2 regions of the Oceanobacillus iheyensis HTE831 genome follow, and region 2 is predicted to be linked to the other one. Evidence: a T-box and tRNA genes for the amino acid it is inferred to sense, from the RefSeq annotation. Region 2 holds a T-box; the other holds one or more tRNA genes.

Region 1 (8,000 bases), 1.8 Mb from region 2:
TATATAAAAATTCATGAAAAAGGGGAGATTTTAATGGTAAATATTTATTTAGATCCAGGACATGGTGGAAATGATCCAGGTGCAGTTGGAAATGGGCTTCAAGAAAAGAATGTTACGTTAGCCATTGCCTTAAAGGTGAGAAATTACCTCAATACCAATTATAGCGGACACTCCATTCGAATGAGTAGAACGACAGATACAGCTGTTTCTTTAGCTCAACGTACAAATGATGCAAATAATTGGGGAGCGGATTATTTTGTATCGATTCATATTAATGCTGGTGGTGGTACAGGATATGAAGATTATATCCATAGTAATCTTTCGGATAGTTCAACAATAGCGCAATATCGAAATGTAATGCATGAAGAAATTATGAAGCAGGTAGATTATAGAGATAGAGGGAAGAAAAAAGCGAATTTCCATGTATTGCGTGAGTCTGCTATGCCATCTATCTTAACAGAGAACGGCTTTATTGATACGGTAGCAGATGCAAATAAATTAAAATCAGATGCTTATTTGAATCGCATTGCATTAGGTCATGCCAATGGAATTGCTCGTGTATTTAATCTCCCGTCTGCTGGTGGACAAGATACCTATACGGTCCAACCTGGAGATACACTATGGAGTATTTCACAAGCATTCGATATGACTGTACAAGAACTAAAAGACCTAAATGGTTTAACCGATGATACAATCTATCCTGGACAAGTTCTTATCGTCAGCGGTAACGGTTTTGAGCAAGGGCCGGTGTATCATATTGTCCAAGCTGGAGAGACTTTATGGGGGATTGCTCAAGAATACGAAACAACTGTAGAAGCAATTAAGTCTTTAAATGGTTTAACCAGTGATACGATCCAACCTGGTCAACGTTTACAAGTGAAGTAAAGATGGATTTACAAAAATTAGACCCTGCGCAGTAAGCCTGCAGGGTCTATTCTATATTATTTAGTTAATGCTTTCTCTAATGCCTCGATATTTTTCTCCATTAAGCTAAAGTAATCCTCACCGTTATCGATGTCCTCTTGCGTGATTGTTTCCATATTTCTAAGTGTAATACTATCTGCACCAATTTCAGATTGAATAATTTCACTTACTTTACTACTTACATTATTTTCGAAAGCTACATATTGTAAGCCATGTTCTTCAGCGGCATTGATGATCTGTACCAACTCGGATTGAGAAGGCTCTTGTGTTGGGGACAGCCCATGTATGCTTATTTGTTCCAAACCATATCGTTCTTCCCAATATCCATATGCAGCATGTGAAACAATTAAGTGATTAAGATCTGCATTGTCAAATGTTTGTTGTAAGTCTTGATCAACTTGCTCTAATTGACTTTTTACTTCCTCAAAATTTGCAGTGAAATATTCTTCTTGTTCGGGTTGTAAGTCAATTAAGGTGTTTTTAATATTTTCAGCTAGTTGAATACTTAATACAGGGTCAATAAATACATGGGGATCTCCTACTCCGCTTTCACCATCATGATTATCAATTAGAAGCTGAACCGGCTCTGATTCTGCAACAACTTCATTATTGTCATCAGATAAGACGGCTTTTACTTCCACGGATTCATCAAGAGTACCACTATATTGAGCGGATGATTGCCCATCGATTTCTGCCCACTCTCCAGAAGAATCGGCACGGGAATACCATTTCCAGTTGTCAACATCGGTATTTTCATCCGTATGTGCTTCTAATTCAACTGTATCACCTGAGTGATAGTGATCATTTACACCGTCGATGTGAATGGAAGATGAATTTTCATTATGATGATCATGCTCATGGTCATCACTTTCATGTTCGTGAGAAGATTCTTCATCTCCATGATTATGTTCACCTCGTAAGTGCACATTTTCCCCTAAAGGAACGACAGTAACATCTTCATCTGCTAATATTTCCTCTGCTTTCTCAGCAAAGGGTTCCATACCAACACCGGAATATAGAAATGCATCTTGATCTGCTAATTCTACCAATTCTCTAGAGCTTGGTTCGTATGTATGCGCATCTGCGTTCGGTGGATAGATGCTTTCTACATCTACATATTCACCGCCAATTTTTGAGATAAAATCTTCTAAAGCAAATATAGTTGTAGATATCGTTAATGTATCTTGATTATTCTCGTTATCAGCATCTTCATTTTGACATGCTGATAAAAAAATAAAGGTCGCTAATAATAAAAATAGAACACGTTTCACAATGTTACCTCCCAATCTGTAATAAGAAATCATAAGTTAATATTCCATATCATTATTAAAATAGTCATTAGAAAACATACGTAATGATTACGAATCGTAATTGTTACGATTTAAAATTTACACCTATTTAAGATATATGTCAAGGTCAAACTTTTATATAGAAGAAGTACAATTCTGTTCAAAGGTCATAGATCATGTGATAGAAGAAGGGTTAAGATTTTACAATATGGATAGATATAAAAAAACCGGTAGAAATTATCTACCGGTTTTCTAACGTAATATTAGTTAGGCAAGCCAAGAATTGTTTTTGGCTCTAGGAATTCTTCAATTCCGTAGTCACCCCATTCACGGCCAATACCAGATTGACCAAATCCGCCGAATGGAGCAGAGAAGTCTGCTTTACCATCATTAACTGTAATTCGTCCAGCTCTTATACCTTTAGCTGCTTTTGTTAAAGTTTCTGGATTTTCGCCAACTACATATCCAGCAAGTCCGTATATTGTGTCATTTGCAATTTCGATTGCTTCATCTAAATCGTTATACGTGATTACAGATAAAACTGGTCCGAAAATCTCTTCTTGTGCAATCGTATCATCACGATTTACATCGGTAAATACCGTAAGTTTAGAATAAAAACCAGTTTCTAAACCATCTGGTTTACCAGTGCCGCCTGCTACTAAGGTTGCTCCACTATCGATTCCTTTTTGGATATAATCCTGAACGGTGTTCCATTGTTCTTCGGAAACCTGTGGACCGGTAAAGGTGTTTTTATCTTGAGGGTCACCAACAGGGAATTCCGGTAATAATTCTTTAATTGCTTCAATGAACTCATCGTGCATGGAAGCAGGTACGAGTGCGCGTGTTCCTGCTGTACAAACTTGTCCAGTATTCGCTGCGATATTTGTAATTGCATTTCTTGCTGCATATTTCACATCTGCATCATCTAATATAATAATTGGTGATTTACCACCTAATTCAAGTGATACTTTGGTAATATCTTGAGCTGCATTTTCCATGATTTTTGTGCCAACTCCACCAGAACCAGTGAAGGAAACAAAATCGATATCTGGATGGGAACTAATTGCATTCCCGATTTTACTACCAGAACCATTGACTAAGTTAAATACACCTTTTGGTACTCCAGCTGCTTCAAATACTTCTGCAACTAGCATTGCTGCATATGGAGTTTGGGAAGCTGGTTTTAAAATGACCGTACTACCAGCGGCAATTGCACTAGCCAGTTTGGTCGATAACTGATTTGTTGGGAAGTTCCAAGGTGTAATTAAACCAGAAACGCCAATGGCATCTTTTTGAATAAATGATCCTTCGCGTTGTTCGGTGAATTCAAAATCGCGAAGTATTTTTGCAGTTTCACGGAAGTGACGTAGGCCCATTTCGTATTGCGTCTTTTCAGTAAACGTCACTGGTGAACCTAGTTCTTGCGTAATCACTTTTATAAAATCGTCTTTGCGTTTTTCATATTCATCTGCAATACGATCTAATAATTTCACTCTTTCTTCCCGAGTTGTATTAGAGAAAGAAGGGAACGCTTTTCTTGCAGCTTGTACAGCTTTATCTAAATCTTCTTCTGTACCTGCGCTTATCGTACCCATTTTTTCTTCTGTTGCTGGATTTATAACGTCAATTGTTTCATTACCAGTGGATTCTACCCACTCGCCATTTATAAAGTGTTTTACATTGTTATACATATCGTTACAAGCTCCTTTGTCTTGAGATTGTGTACATAAATAGATGTTCCCGATATGTATAATGATAAACATCTTATAAAGAAAAAGCGGAGTATAACAAGCTGGGGGGTAAAAAAGGGTGATCATTAGGGGGAGCATACTAAATGAAGACTCCTTGAAAACCTTAAGTCGATTTTCTGCTTTCGCGGTCTTTCTTTTTGTCCGGTAGCAAGAAGGTATAGGTGAGGCCCCAGATGTATGAACATCTGGGGCCCTACTCGCCATCCGTTGGATATGCGTTCTATATATGTCTAAAGTGTTTTTTTAAAATTTGATTTTACAACTTTCTGCTGAACTATCCACCTATGATATGAAAGCCTGAATCCACATGAAGAACTTCCCCAGTGATCCCACGAGCCATTTCACTAACTAAAAATAGCGTTGCGTCGCCAACTTCATCTTGATCTACATTTCTACGTAGTGGAGCTTTTTCTACTATAACATTTGCTTTTTCATTAAAGTTAGAGACTCCTTTTGCAGAAAGTGTACGAATTGGTCCGGCAGAAACTGCGTTAACTCGGATACCGTATTTACCCATGTCTTCAGCTAGGTAGCGGACACTTGCTTCTAAAGATGCTTTTGCAACTCCCATGACATTATATCCAGGAATAACTCGTTCTGCCCCTAGATAAGTCTGTGTTACGATTCCTCCACCTTCTGTCATTAGTTCTTTAGCAGCTTTTGTAACAGCGACTAAAGAGTACGCACTGATTTCTTGTGCAAGTAAGAACCCATCTCTTGATGTATTTGCATATTCTCCTTGTAGTTCATCTCGGTTTGCGAACGCAACAGAATGAACAACACCGTGAATAACGCCTACTTTTTCTCCGATTTCATTGAAAGCTTGTTGGATACTTTCATCGTCAGCTACATCGCAAGATACAATTAATTTAGCTTGTATTTCATGTTTATCTAATAGTTTCACTAGTTTTTGATAAGAACGTTCTTGTCTATTTGTAAAAATTAAATTAGCGCCAGCATTGTGTAAAGATTTCGTTATTCCCCAAGCGATACTACGTTCATTTGCAACACCCATAACTACAATATTTTTACCTTCTAATAGTTTCGTCATAATTTACCTCCAAATGATTCATTATTTATTTATTATAACTTATTAGTACCTGGTAATGAAACCAAAACATAAAAACGATAAATTTGAGGTTGGTAAGGAAGCTGAAAAGTGTGATTATTCCAGTAATGAAGCGGTTTATAAGAAAAATAAAAAAAACCAAAAAAAATTTCAAATTACTCTTTACAAACAGGGGGATCCTCGATATAATAAAATTCGTCAGTTTGCGAGACATACTTTCAAAAGCGTGTCGAAAAGCATCATGGCCCGTTGGTCAAGCGGTTAAGACACCGCCCTTTCACGGCGGTAACACGGGTTCGAATCCCGTACGGGTCACCAATCATATGGAGGATTAGCTCAGCTGGGAGAGCACCTGCCTTACAAGCAGGGGGTCGCAGGTTCGAGCCCTGCATCCTCCACCATTGATTTTTATTTAATGATTGATATATATTCTTGCAAGATAAAGTGAAGTTTGATACCATGTTTTTTGCATTATATTTTTCATATTGCCGGCCTAGCTCAACTGGTAGAGCAACGAGCGAATCTTCTGCCGAGTTAGCGTCGAGTAACCCCGAAGCACAAACCGCTTTGAGTAAGCTATTAGATGCAGGGGTCATTACTTAAATTGATCAATGATGTGCTGCATCACTGAGTAATCTTGCAACACGACGAGCATTCTTTTGATCTTTTGATTAACTCATCGAAATAACTAAGATGCTATAATATTATATTGCCGGCCTAGCTCAACTGGTAGAGCAACTGACTTGTAATCAGTAGGTTGGGGGTTCAAGTCCTCTGGCCGGCACCACTCATAATTTTAATTGTATAATCTTTTTATTATGGTTAACAATATCTACGGAGGGGTAGCGAAGTGGCTAAACGCGGCGGACTGTAAATCCGCTCCCTCGGGTTCGGCAGTTCGAATCTGCCCCCCTCCACCATTTTTTGTTGTTGGGCCATAGCCAAGCGGTAAGGCATCGGGTTTTGATCCCGTGTACCCTAGGTTCGAATCCTAGTGGCCCAGCCATACTTTATTCAAGGTCTTTTTTTTATGTCTTTTTTATAAACGTATAATAATGAAAGACTCATTTAATACGAGCCATTAGCTCAGTCGGTAGAGCATCTGACTTTTAATCAGAGGGTCGAAGGTTCGAATCCTTCATGGCTCATCACAAGGAACAAACAGGAACGATTAGTCGGACCTGTTTGTTTTTTTCATATAGAGAAAAACAGTGTAAAAATACTTTACAGAAGATAAGGAAAAAATGGAAAGTTCATTACTTACCAAATCTGGGAACTTCTAAATGAAAAGTCATTATAATTCGTGTTATAATTTACGTAGTTTAAATTGGGAAACGATCCATTAAAATATTTAGTTCAATGAATTTCAACAGATTAAAGGATGAGCGAGGAATGAAATCTTCTAGAATTCCAGGTTTTTATAATATGTCTGTAGATCAAAGACGTAAATTATTAAAGGATAATTATGATCTAACAGATGAGCAGATGAGCAACCTGACAGATAATCCGTCACTTTCTTTAGACAAAGCGGATAACATGATAGAGAATGTTATTGGAACATTTGAACTCCCGTTAGGTATGGGGTTGAACTTTGTCATAAACGGGAACGAGTATACCGTACCTATGGCAATTGAAGAAGCTTCTGTCGTAGCGTCTGCCAGTCATATAGCAAAAATTGTTAGAAGTGCTGGTGGATTTGAAGCGGAGTCTAGGGAAAGATTAATGATAGGGCAGATACAAGTAGTAGGATGTTCTAACTTTCATGAAGCAAAGCAAGATCTACTTGATCAAAAAGATACTTTAATGAACGCGGCTAATGATGCCTATCCGAGTATTGTTAAGCGCGGTGGTGGGACAAGAGATCTTGATGTTCGTATCTTAAATGAAGATGCAAATTCAACATACTCTCAAATGCTTGTTATGCATATATATGTCGATACTTGCGATGCAATGGGGGCGAATATGATCAACACAATGGCAGAAGCCATCGCTCCTATTGTTGAAGAAATAACTGGCGGAAAAGTTTACCTTCGAATTTTGTCTAACTACGCTGATCGAAGTTTAGCAAGCGCCAAGTGTGTTATTCCTCCTCATCTTTTAGCGACTGGTGATTTCACTGGTGAAGAAGTTAGAGACGGTGTTATACATGCATATGAATTTGCAGCTTCTGATCCATATCGAGCTGTGACCCATAACAAAGGTATCATGAACGGCATAGATCCAATTGTGATAGCCACGGGGAATGATTGGCGTGCTGTTGAAGCAGGTGCTCATGCATATGCGGCCAAGGACGGTCAATATGGATCAATGACTAGATGGTCTAGAGATGAAGCAGGCAATTTAGTTGGTGAAATAGAATTACCAATGTCTGTTGGAATTGTAGGGGGAGCTACGAGGGTACACCCATTAGCTGAGCTCTCTCTTTCTATAATGAATATTGAATCTGCAGCTGAATTGGCGGAAGTTATCGTTTCTGTTGGGTTAGCGCAGAATCTCGGTGCTTTGAAAGCTTTAGCAACCGACGGAATACAAAAAGGGCATATGGCTCTTCATTCCCGTTCTGTTGCAATTGCTGGAGGGGCTTCAGGGGAGATGATTGATGTGATAGCAAAGAAATTAATAGATCAAAAAGAAATCCGTGTCGGAAAAGCTAAAGAATTGGTGGAACAGTATAAACAATGAGTTTAGAAAAAGTAACAGCCTCAGAGAAAACAGCTATTGGTGTAGCTCATAGTAAACTTATTTTAATTGGAGAGCACGCAGTTGTACACGGACAACCAGCGATTGCAATTCCATTTCCTTTAATAGGTGTAGAAACCGTTATTGAGTACGTCCCTGGTACGGTGAAAGTGGACAGCTCTTTTTATCATGGGCCATTACATCATGCTCCTGACTATCTTCAGGGTATAGCTAATTGTGTTGATGAAACACTTGCATATCTTGAGATTCCTAATGAGGACTTGTTGA
Region 2 (8,000 bases):
ATACCTTCTCCGATACTGGCTCGTTATTCATTTGAATAAATCCTCTTATTCCATAAAAACTAGGAGATGTAAAAGATCCAACCTTATAATCATTAGCTATGAGAGCAGATTGAATGAATTGACTCGTAGAACCTTTTCCATTTGTACCAGCTATATGAATAGTGGGAAGGTCTTTATCTGGATAGTCGACAAACTTCAATAATTCCTTCACTCTTTCTAATCCAGGTTGTACCCCTATTGTTTCTCTATTATTAAAATATTGTTCTATTTGTTCAAATAACATACTTTCCCTACTTTCCATTCCATCATATAATAATTATAGCAGAAAGGATGATTCGTTTAATGAAAAAGACTGGGTGGATTATTGTCAATGGCAATCTAAAAACTGATAAATTCATCGACTATGCAAAAATGATACAAGCTGCTGCAATAAAAAGACATATCGATATCAGTATTATGAAAAACAACGATATTTTACTTGATTTATCTGATAAGCAACCGCTACATTTACATAAACAAACATATACTTTACCTGATTTTGCATTCTTTATTGATAAAGATATCTATTTGGCACAATATCTGGAACAACTTGGAATACCTGTCTTCAACAGTTCTTCTACGATTGAGATGAGTGATGATAAGATTCAGACGTATCAAAGACTCACCTCTCTAGATATACCTATTCCACATACCATAATTGCTCCCAAAATCTATACCAAAGGTGTACTTTCTGATGATTATCTACAATCCATTATTCATAAACTAGGTATACCATTAGTTGTTAAAGAAGCGTTTGGTTCTTTTGGTGAACAAGTTTACCTCGTGAATAATGTTGAGGAACTTAAAGAATTGACGAATAATTTACAAGGAAAGCCATTTTTATTTCAATCTTATATTTCCTCTAGCCATGGTAGAGATATTCGATTACAAGTGGTAGGGAATGAAGTCATTGCAGGTATGGAACGGAATAATAATCAAGATTTTAGAGCCAATATAACCAATGGTGGGGATATGAAACCATTTACGCCTGATCAAAAAGCTATAAATATTGCTGTTGATGCCGCACAAGCCATTAATGCTGATTTTGCTGGAGTGGACTTATTATTTGGTCCGGAGAACTCCTATTTTGTATGTGAAATTAACGCTAATGCCCATATTCGTAATTTGACAGAATGTACGGGTGTGAATATAGCGGATAAAATGATAACCTATATCGAAAGGAAAATAAGATGACTTCAGGTTGGTTAATATACTCAGAAAAAGACGCAATAAAAAATGCAAGCTATATTGAATGGTTTCAATTAGAGGCAACAAAACAAGGCCTTTCCTTACAATTAATTATTCGTGAACAATTAACAATAGGAATTAATCGAAATCAATCCATACTTTATTATGATCATAAACATATATCTACACCGGATTTCGCCATTGTCCGATATATGGATCCATTATTAAGTAAACATTTAGAAAGAAAAGGAATTCATGTATTCAATTCGTCAGCTATCTCAGCGATTTTCAACCATAAAGGTTATACGCATGATGCTATATTACAAACCGGGGTCCCTATGCCAGATACATACTATTATTCAAATGGACTCTTACCAAACGATCCACCTCTTCAATTTCCATTCATTAGCAAAGTGGTTAATGGAAAAGGTGGAAATCAAGTAACTTTAATTCATCATATAACAGAGTGGAATACATACAAACTAAACTGTCAATCGGATATTATCCTGCAGTCTACCGAGAACATTCAGTTTGGAAAAGATATAAGAGTATTTGTCATTGGTAAACAGATTATCGGAGCAGTATTACGAGAAAGCAAAACTGATTTTCGGGCTAATTATACCTTAGGAGGTACTGCTTCCATCTATACATTAAACACTCCTCAACAAGAGCTCATACAGAAAATTGTAAATAAGTTCGATTTTGATATGGTAGGAATTGATTTCTTACTATCAACAAAAGGTGAATTACTATTTAATGAAATTGAAGATGTAGTTGGTTCGCGTACGTGGAGTAAAGTAAGCAATATAAATTTACTCGAACTATATATCAAACATATTAAATCATCCATTTAAAGTTTTTAGTGTTTTTCTTTGCATTAATTTGCGGAATGATAAGAATGCTAAAAAAGAAGTGGTAAAAAACATGTATCGATGTTTTTTACCACTTCTTTTTCGTTAATCTTTCACTATTTCAGTTCAGATAATCGCGTCTTCACTTTTGCTTGTTTATCTAAATAATCTTTTTCTTTTCGTTTTTCTTCTTCCACTACTGATTCAGGTGCTTTACTTACAAAACCTTGGTTTGACAGTTTCTTCTGTACTCGTTCTACTTCTTTTGTCCATTTTGCAAGTTCATTTTCTAATCGTTTAATTTCTTTATCAAAATCAATTAAGCCTTCTAGTGGAAGGAATATTTCTGCTCCTGTCACTACTGAGGTCATTGCCTTATCAGGCGCTTCAATAACTGTTGATATTGACAATTCACTCGGATTACAAAAACGCTCTAAATAATCTCTGTTTTTCTCCAACTCCGCTGTTAACTGTTCATTTTCTGTTTTTATAAGCATTTTAATTTGTTTCGACATAGGAGTATCTACTTCTGCACGGCTGTTACGTACCGATCGAATAATGGATACTAAGCGTTGCATCTCCTGGACTGCTTGAGGATTGTCAAATTCAGAATTAACCTCTGGCCACTTACTAACCGTAATAGAAGGTCCTTCATGAGGCAATTGTTGCCAAATCTCTTCTGTTATAAATGGCATAAACGGATGTAACATGCGCATTGTTTGATCTAGCACGTGGGCAAGAACAGAACGCGTTGTCTTTTTCTTATTTTCATCTTCCCCATAAAGAGATAATTTTGCCATCTCAATATACCAATCACAAAATTCATCCCAAATAAAATTGTATAGATGTCGACCAGCTTCACCAAATTCATACTTGTTTGAGTTTCTGGTAACTTGTTCAATGGTTTCGTTTAATCTTGCTAAAATCCATCGATCAGGAAGAGAAAGCTCCCCTGTTAAATCAATATCTTCATATGTGAAACCTTCCATATTCATAATCGAAAAACGGGAGGCGTTCCATACTTTATTGGCAAAATTCCACGTTGACTCTACCTTTTCCCAGTGGAAACGTAAATCCTGCCCTGGTGTTGACCCTGTCATTAAGAAATAACGTAACGAATCTGCTCCGTACTTCTCAATCACATCCATTGGGTCTACTCCATTTCCAAGTGACTTACTCATTTTTCTACCATCTGCATCACGAATAAGTCCATGTAATAACGTATCTTCAAATGGCTTTTCATTCATGAATTCTTTAGATTGGAAAATCATTCTCGATACCCAGAAGAAAATAATATCATAACCCGTGACTAATACATTCGTAGGGAAGTAACGTTTTAAATCAGCAGAATCTTCATTTGGCCATCCCATTGTTGAAAATGGCCATAATGCAGAAGAGAACCATGTATCTAACACATCTTCATCCTGTTCCCAATTTTCAATATCTGCTGGCGCCTCTTTCCCTACATATATTTCCTTGGTTTCTTTATGGTACCAAGCCGGAATTCGATGTCCCCACCATAATTGACGAGAGATACACCAATCGCGAATATTATCCATCCAATTAAAGTAAGTACGTTCAAATCTATCCGGTACAAAGTTTACTTTTTCATCAGCATCTGCTTGCATATCTAATGCTGATTTTGCCAAAGGATCCATCTTAACAAACCATTGTGTAGAAAGATATGGTTCAACGACTGCACCACTACGTTCTGAATGACCTACCTGATGAGTGCGTTCTTCAATATTGAACATTACACCTTGTTCCTTGAGATCTTTTACAATTTGTTTACGGCATTCAAAACGGTCTAAACCTTGATACTTTCCAGCATTTTCATTCATAGACCCGTCTTCATTCATCACTAGGATACGTTCTAATTGATGTCGATTACCTATTTCAAAATCATTTGGATCATGTGCAGGTGTTATTTTAACTGCACCAGATCCAAGTTCCATATCAACATAGTCGTCTGCTACAATTTCTATTTCTCTTCCTACGATAGGCAAAATAACGGTTTTTCCGATTAAATGTTGATAACGCTCATCTTTTGGATGAACAGCCACTGCTGTATCTCCAAGCATTGTTTCTGGTCTTGTTGTTGCAATTTCAATCGTCTCATCGCTACCTTTAATTGGGTAACGCATATGATAAAACTTGCCTTGAATTTCTTCGTAAATTACTTCGATATCTGATAGAGCTGTCTTCGTAGACGGATCCCAGTTAATTATATATTCACCACGATAAATGAGACCTTTCTCATATAACTTAACAAATACTTCTCGAACCGCATCCGATAATCCCTCATCCAATGTGAATCTTTCTCTTGAGTAATCTAGACCTAGCCCAAGTTTTTCCCATTGTGAACGAATAAAAGCAGCATATTCTTCTTTCCATTCCCATGCTTTTTCTAAAAATTTCTCACGACCTAATTCATAACGATTCGTGCCTGACTCTTTTAACCTTGCCTCTACCTTTGCTTGAGTAGCAATTCCCGCATGATCCATACCAGGTAGCCAGAGAACATCATAGCCTTGCATACGCTTCATTCGTGTAATCGTATCTTGCATTGATGTATCCCATGCATGCCCTAAATGTAATCTTCCGGTAACATTTGGAGGTGGGATAACAATCGAGTATGGTTCCTTATCCGGATCCCCTGTTGCTTCAAAAAACTTACCATCTAACCAAAATTGATACCGGCCTTCTTCTACTTCCTTAGGATTATACTTTGAAGGAAGTGATTGTTTATTTTCTTTGTCCTGTTCCATTTATAAACCTCCTTATATTAAAGCAAAAAACCCTTTTCATCCTTAAAAAAAGGACGAAAAGGGTATAATTTCCGTGGTACCACCTTTGTTTACAAACAAAGAATTGTTTGTACACTCATGTTTGGATAACGGTCAATACACCGATCTCTCTTACTAATTATTCAGAGAAACTGCATCAAGGACGACTTCAAGATTAACATACTTAGGAAATTTCCAGCTCAAGATTTCCCTCTCTAAAAGTGTTAATTCTTTACTACTTCCTATCTTCGCATTTATTTTGCTTATTTGTATTTTTATTTTATCTTGAAGTTTTGATAGCGTCAACTGTTATTTAGTATAGACACGAAACAAGCTTATTTATACATAGTATACGTTAGAGCACAAAAAGGTGCTCACGAATAATACAAGGAGGTTATTTAATTATGGCTAGGTTCTACCGATTTCGACTTCCACCTTGGGCACGAAAGTGTATTGTTATTATAGAAGTTTCCGTAACACCGATTATGGTATTTCAACTTGTTCGAACATTACTCATCCCAACCACGTTTGACATTCTTTTAACAGGAGTTTTAATTGGCTTGGTAATTGCTTTTTACCTTGAATGGATTTAATTTGTATCAACATTTATCGTTTCGTACTCTTCTTGGATAAAATCAACCCAGGTCATACCAAATTGTAACCGCCTAAATTGGTGTTGTAGTTCTCTCGTTTGTTCCAACATAGATTTTTTAGTTCTTTGTTCTGTAAAATTTTGAACCACACGAATATAATGAGCGGGGTTTAATAAATTAATAGTTAATAAATGGATTTCTTTTACAGTTAGATGGTTTGTTTTACGATATAACTTAAAAGCCTGCTTCATTTCTTCTATCGGTTGGTCATAATGGCCAGTGATATGTTGAAAATAGTTAGCAATATCAGTAGAAGGATGGTCAAAACTTGCTTCTTCCCAATTCAACAAATAACCGCCCCTACAATGAGATGGATCTAATTTCCCATGACATAAGCTTTTCGACCAAGAAATGCTGTCTTCTTCTTGTTCAAATATAGCATTAATTTTATTTTGAAGTAATTCAGAAGCGTGTACTACAGCTTTATACTGGGAGCATGCAATTAACTCAAAAGGTGACATGTATCTTCTACTTTCAAAATGAACAATATTTTCCTTCAGGCCATCTGGTATATTTCTATTAAATGATTGAAATCCTTCAAAATCTTTTTTCATTTTATCGATTTTAATCCGTTCTGTTTGTTTCGTTTTTTTGTGAATTAAAGCCAATGTCTGCATGGTACTCTCAATCTGATAATTAATATCCATGTTTCTAGGAATATCAACCCATGGAGATAAATAATAATAAAAATGTTCATGTTTTTGATAAAGTGATCCGTCTTTCGTTACATACACAGGTAGGATTTCAGAGATATTTCTTTCACTAGCAACATGATAAATACTAACCCATGATTCAATATTGTTTTCATCAAGATAACTGCGCTTTAAGGCATAGTCTCGCATTCCATCATGTACTCGAAAAAGTCGATTTGTAACTTTTTCAATTTCTAGAGGATAAATGCTGTAATGTTCAAGTACTTCTTTTAGTATATCCAACTGTCATCCCCCCTTACTTCACCATATCGGTTTCCTAACATTATCATCTTCTTATGTATACCTACGCAAAGCTTGTTTGCGCAGGGCCTCCTTATTTAGGAGGAATATACAGTAATTGACCTTGGTTCACTTCAAAATCTGACTCTAATTGATTATGTTTGATTAATTGTAAAGGACTAATAGAAAACCTTTGTGCAATGGTTTCAATTGTGTCATCCTCTTGAACAATACATAGACGCATTTTAGTATACTGTTCTTCTTCAGCATTACGGAATATATCAGATAAATAGGTTACATCTTCCGGACTCTCTTCATTATCGAGAATATCAAGAACTTCCTCCTGATCATTTACTTCATAATCAGTTTCATCTTCATATTCTTCATAATTATCATCTTCTGGTGATGCTTCTACTTCCGAGATACTTTGGAAGTACTCTGATAATGGCTGTGACTTGATTTTCCATCGATCAGGGTCATCATCAGCTGGTTGTTCATGTTGTTCATGTTGTTCATGTTCTTCCTTACTTTCATCTGTTCGCTCGAGATTTTCTGTTGTCTCTTCTTGGATAGGATGTTCTATTTCAAAAGAAAACGAATCTTCTTCTTCTGAATCTTCTCTGGCAGGTTCTGCTTCTAAATTATTGTCTTGTTGTATACCTTCAATATCTATAGAAGCAAAAACCTTTAATTGATCCTCTTCTAATAACTCATAATCAAAAGACTCAATTTGAACAGTTACATCATCAAGATTATCAACTCGATATGGTGGAACAGAAATTTCTACTGGAAAAGTGTGAGAGAATAAATATAAACCATTTATTTCCTCAATCTTTTCGACGTAGCGTTTAGATTGAATTTGATCGAAATCTAAAGGTTCATCTTCTACTTCTGTATAAGGTACCCTTTGATACTCACCTTGCAGTTCAATCGCACCACGAATTAAAATGTAGTCTTCATATGCATGAATAGATATCTCAGGTTCCAAAGATATTCCTCTGATTTCCTCCACTTCCTGTCCTTTTTCAAAAAACAAGGATTCTTCTAATTCAAATGTAAAAGCATTGGAATCAGTTGACAAATCTTATTCCTCCCTTCACATAGCTTCCTATGCCACTTTTTCTTTAACATTTATATGTTGTTACCAACAAGGATATGCAAAAAAAGCAATGTGTAATGAAGGAATCCCCTCATCATACATTGCTTTGTAAATAAATATGGAATTTTATTTTTCTATTTGTTCAAAAGCTTTATGAATAGCTTTAACGGTTTTTTCTATATCGTCATCAGTGTGAGCAGTGGAAAGGAATAATCCTTCAAATTGAGAAGGTGGCAAGAATATCCCTTCATTAACCATCGAGCGATAATACTGAGCAAAGTAATCAAGATTTGAGGTTTGAGCTGTCTCAAAGTTAATTACCTCTTCATCTGTGAAAAATACTCCAACCATGGAACCTGCTCGATTAATATGAATCGGAATATCAAATTTGTCGGCAGCATCTCTAAACCCATTCACTAACGTATCCACTTTATTATTGATATCTTCATAGG

The links. The T-box of region 2 lies ahead of OB_RS10605 (valine--tRNA ligase). A T-box ahead of a tRNA ligase gene usually reads a tRNA of that ligase, here a tRNA-Val.
Region 1: it has a tRNA-Val gene. The T-box ahead of OB_RS10605 (valine--tRNA ligase) is inferred to sense a tRNA for this amino acid. The anticodon was not compared.

The regions. Positions count from the first base shown of each region.
Region 1 covers NC_004193.1:239,004-247,003, forward strand. The annotation lists gene OB_RS01295 (N-acetylmuramoyl-L-alanine amidase family protein) at 34-885, shown strand; gene OB_RS01300 (metal ABC transporter solute-binding protein, Zn/Mn family) at 942-2,195, opposite strand; gene OB_RS01305 (aldehyde dehydrogenase family protein) at 2,477-3,904, opposite strand; gene fabI (enoyl-ACP reductase FabI) at 4,239-5,015, opposite strand; gene OB_RS18020 (hypothetical protein) at 5,071-5,298, shown strand; tRNA gene OB_RS01320 (tRNA-Glu) at 5,277-5,351, shown strand; tRNA gene OB_RS01325 (tRNA-Val) at 5,359-5,434, shown strand; tRNA gene OB_RS01330 (tRNA-Thr) at 5,745-5,820, shown strand; tRNA gene OB_RS01335 (tRNA-Tyr) at 5,870-5,953, shown strand; tRNA gene OB_RS01340 (tRNA-Gln) at 5,965-6,039, shown strand; tRNA gene OB_RS01345 (tRNA-Lys) at 6,109-6,181, shown strand; gene OB_RS01350 (hydroxymethylglutaryl-CoA reductase, degradative) at 6,426-7,715, shown strand; gene mvk (mevalonate kinase) at 7,712-8,000, shown strand, end outside.
Region 2 covers NC_004193.1:2,084,514-2,092,513, forward strand. The annotation lists gene OB_RS10590 (bifunctional folylpolyglutamate synthase/dihydrofolate synthase) at 1-283, opposite strand, end outside; gene OB_RS10595 (ATP-grasp domain-containing protein) at 343-1,233, shown strand; gene OB_RS10600 (ATP-grasp domain-containing protein) at 1,230-2,081, shown strand; gene OB_RS10605 (valine--tRNA ligase) at 2,195-4,846, opposite strand; T-box leader at 4,893-5,122, opposite strand; gene OB_RS10610 (hypothetical protein) at 5,269-5,457, shown strand; gene ysxE (spore coat protein YsxE) at 5,454-6,452, opposite strand; gene spoVID (stage VI sporulation protein D) at 6,544-7,530, opposite strand; gene hemL (glutamate-1-semialdehyde 2,1-aminomutase) at 7,675-8,000, opposite strand, start outside.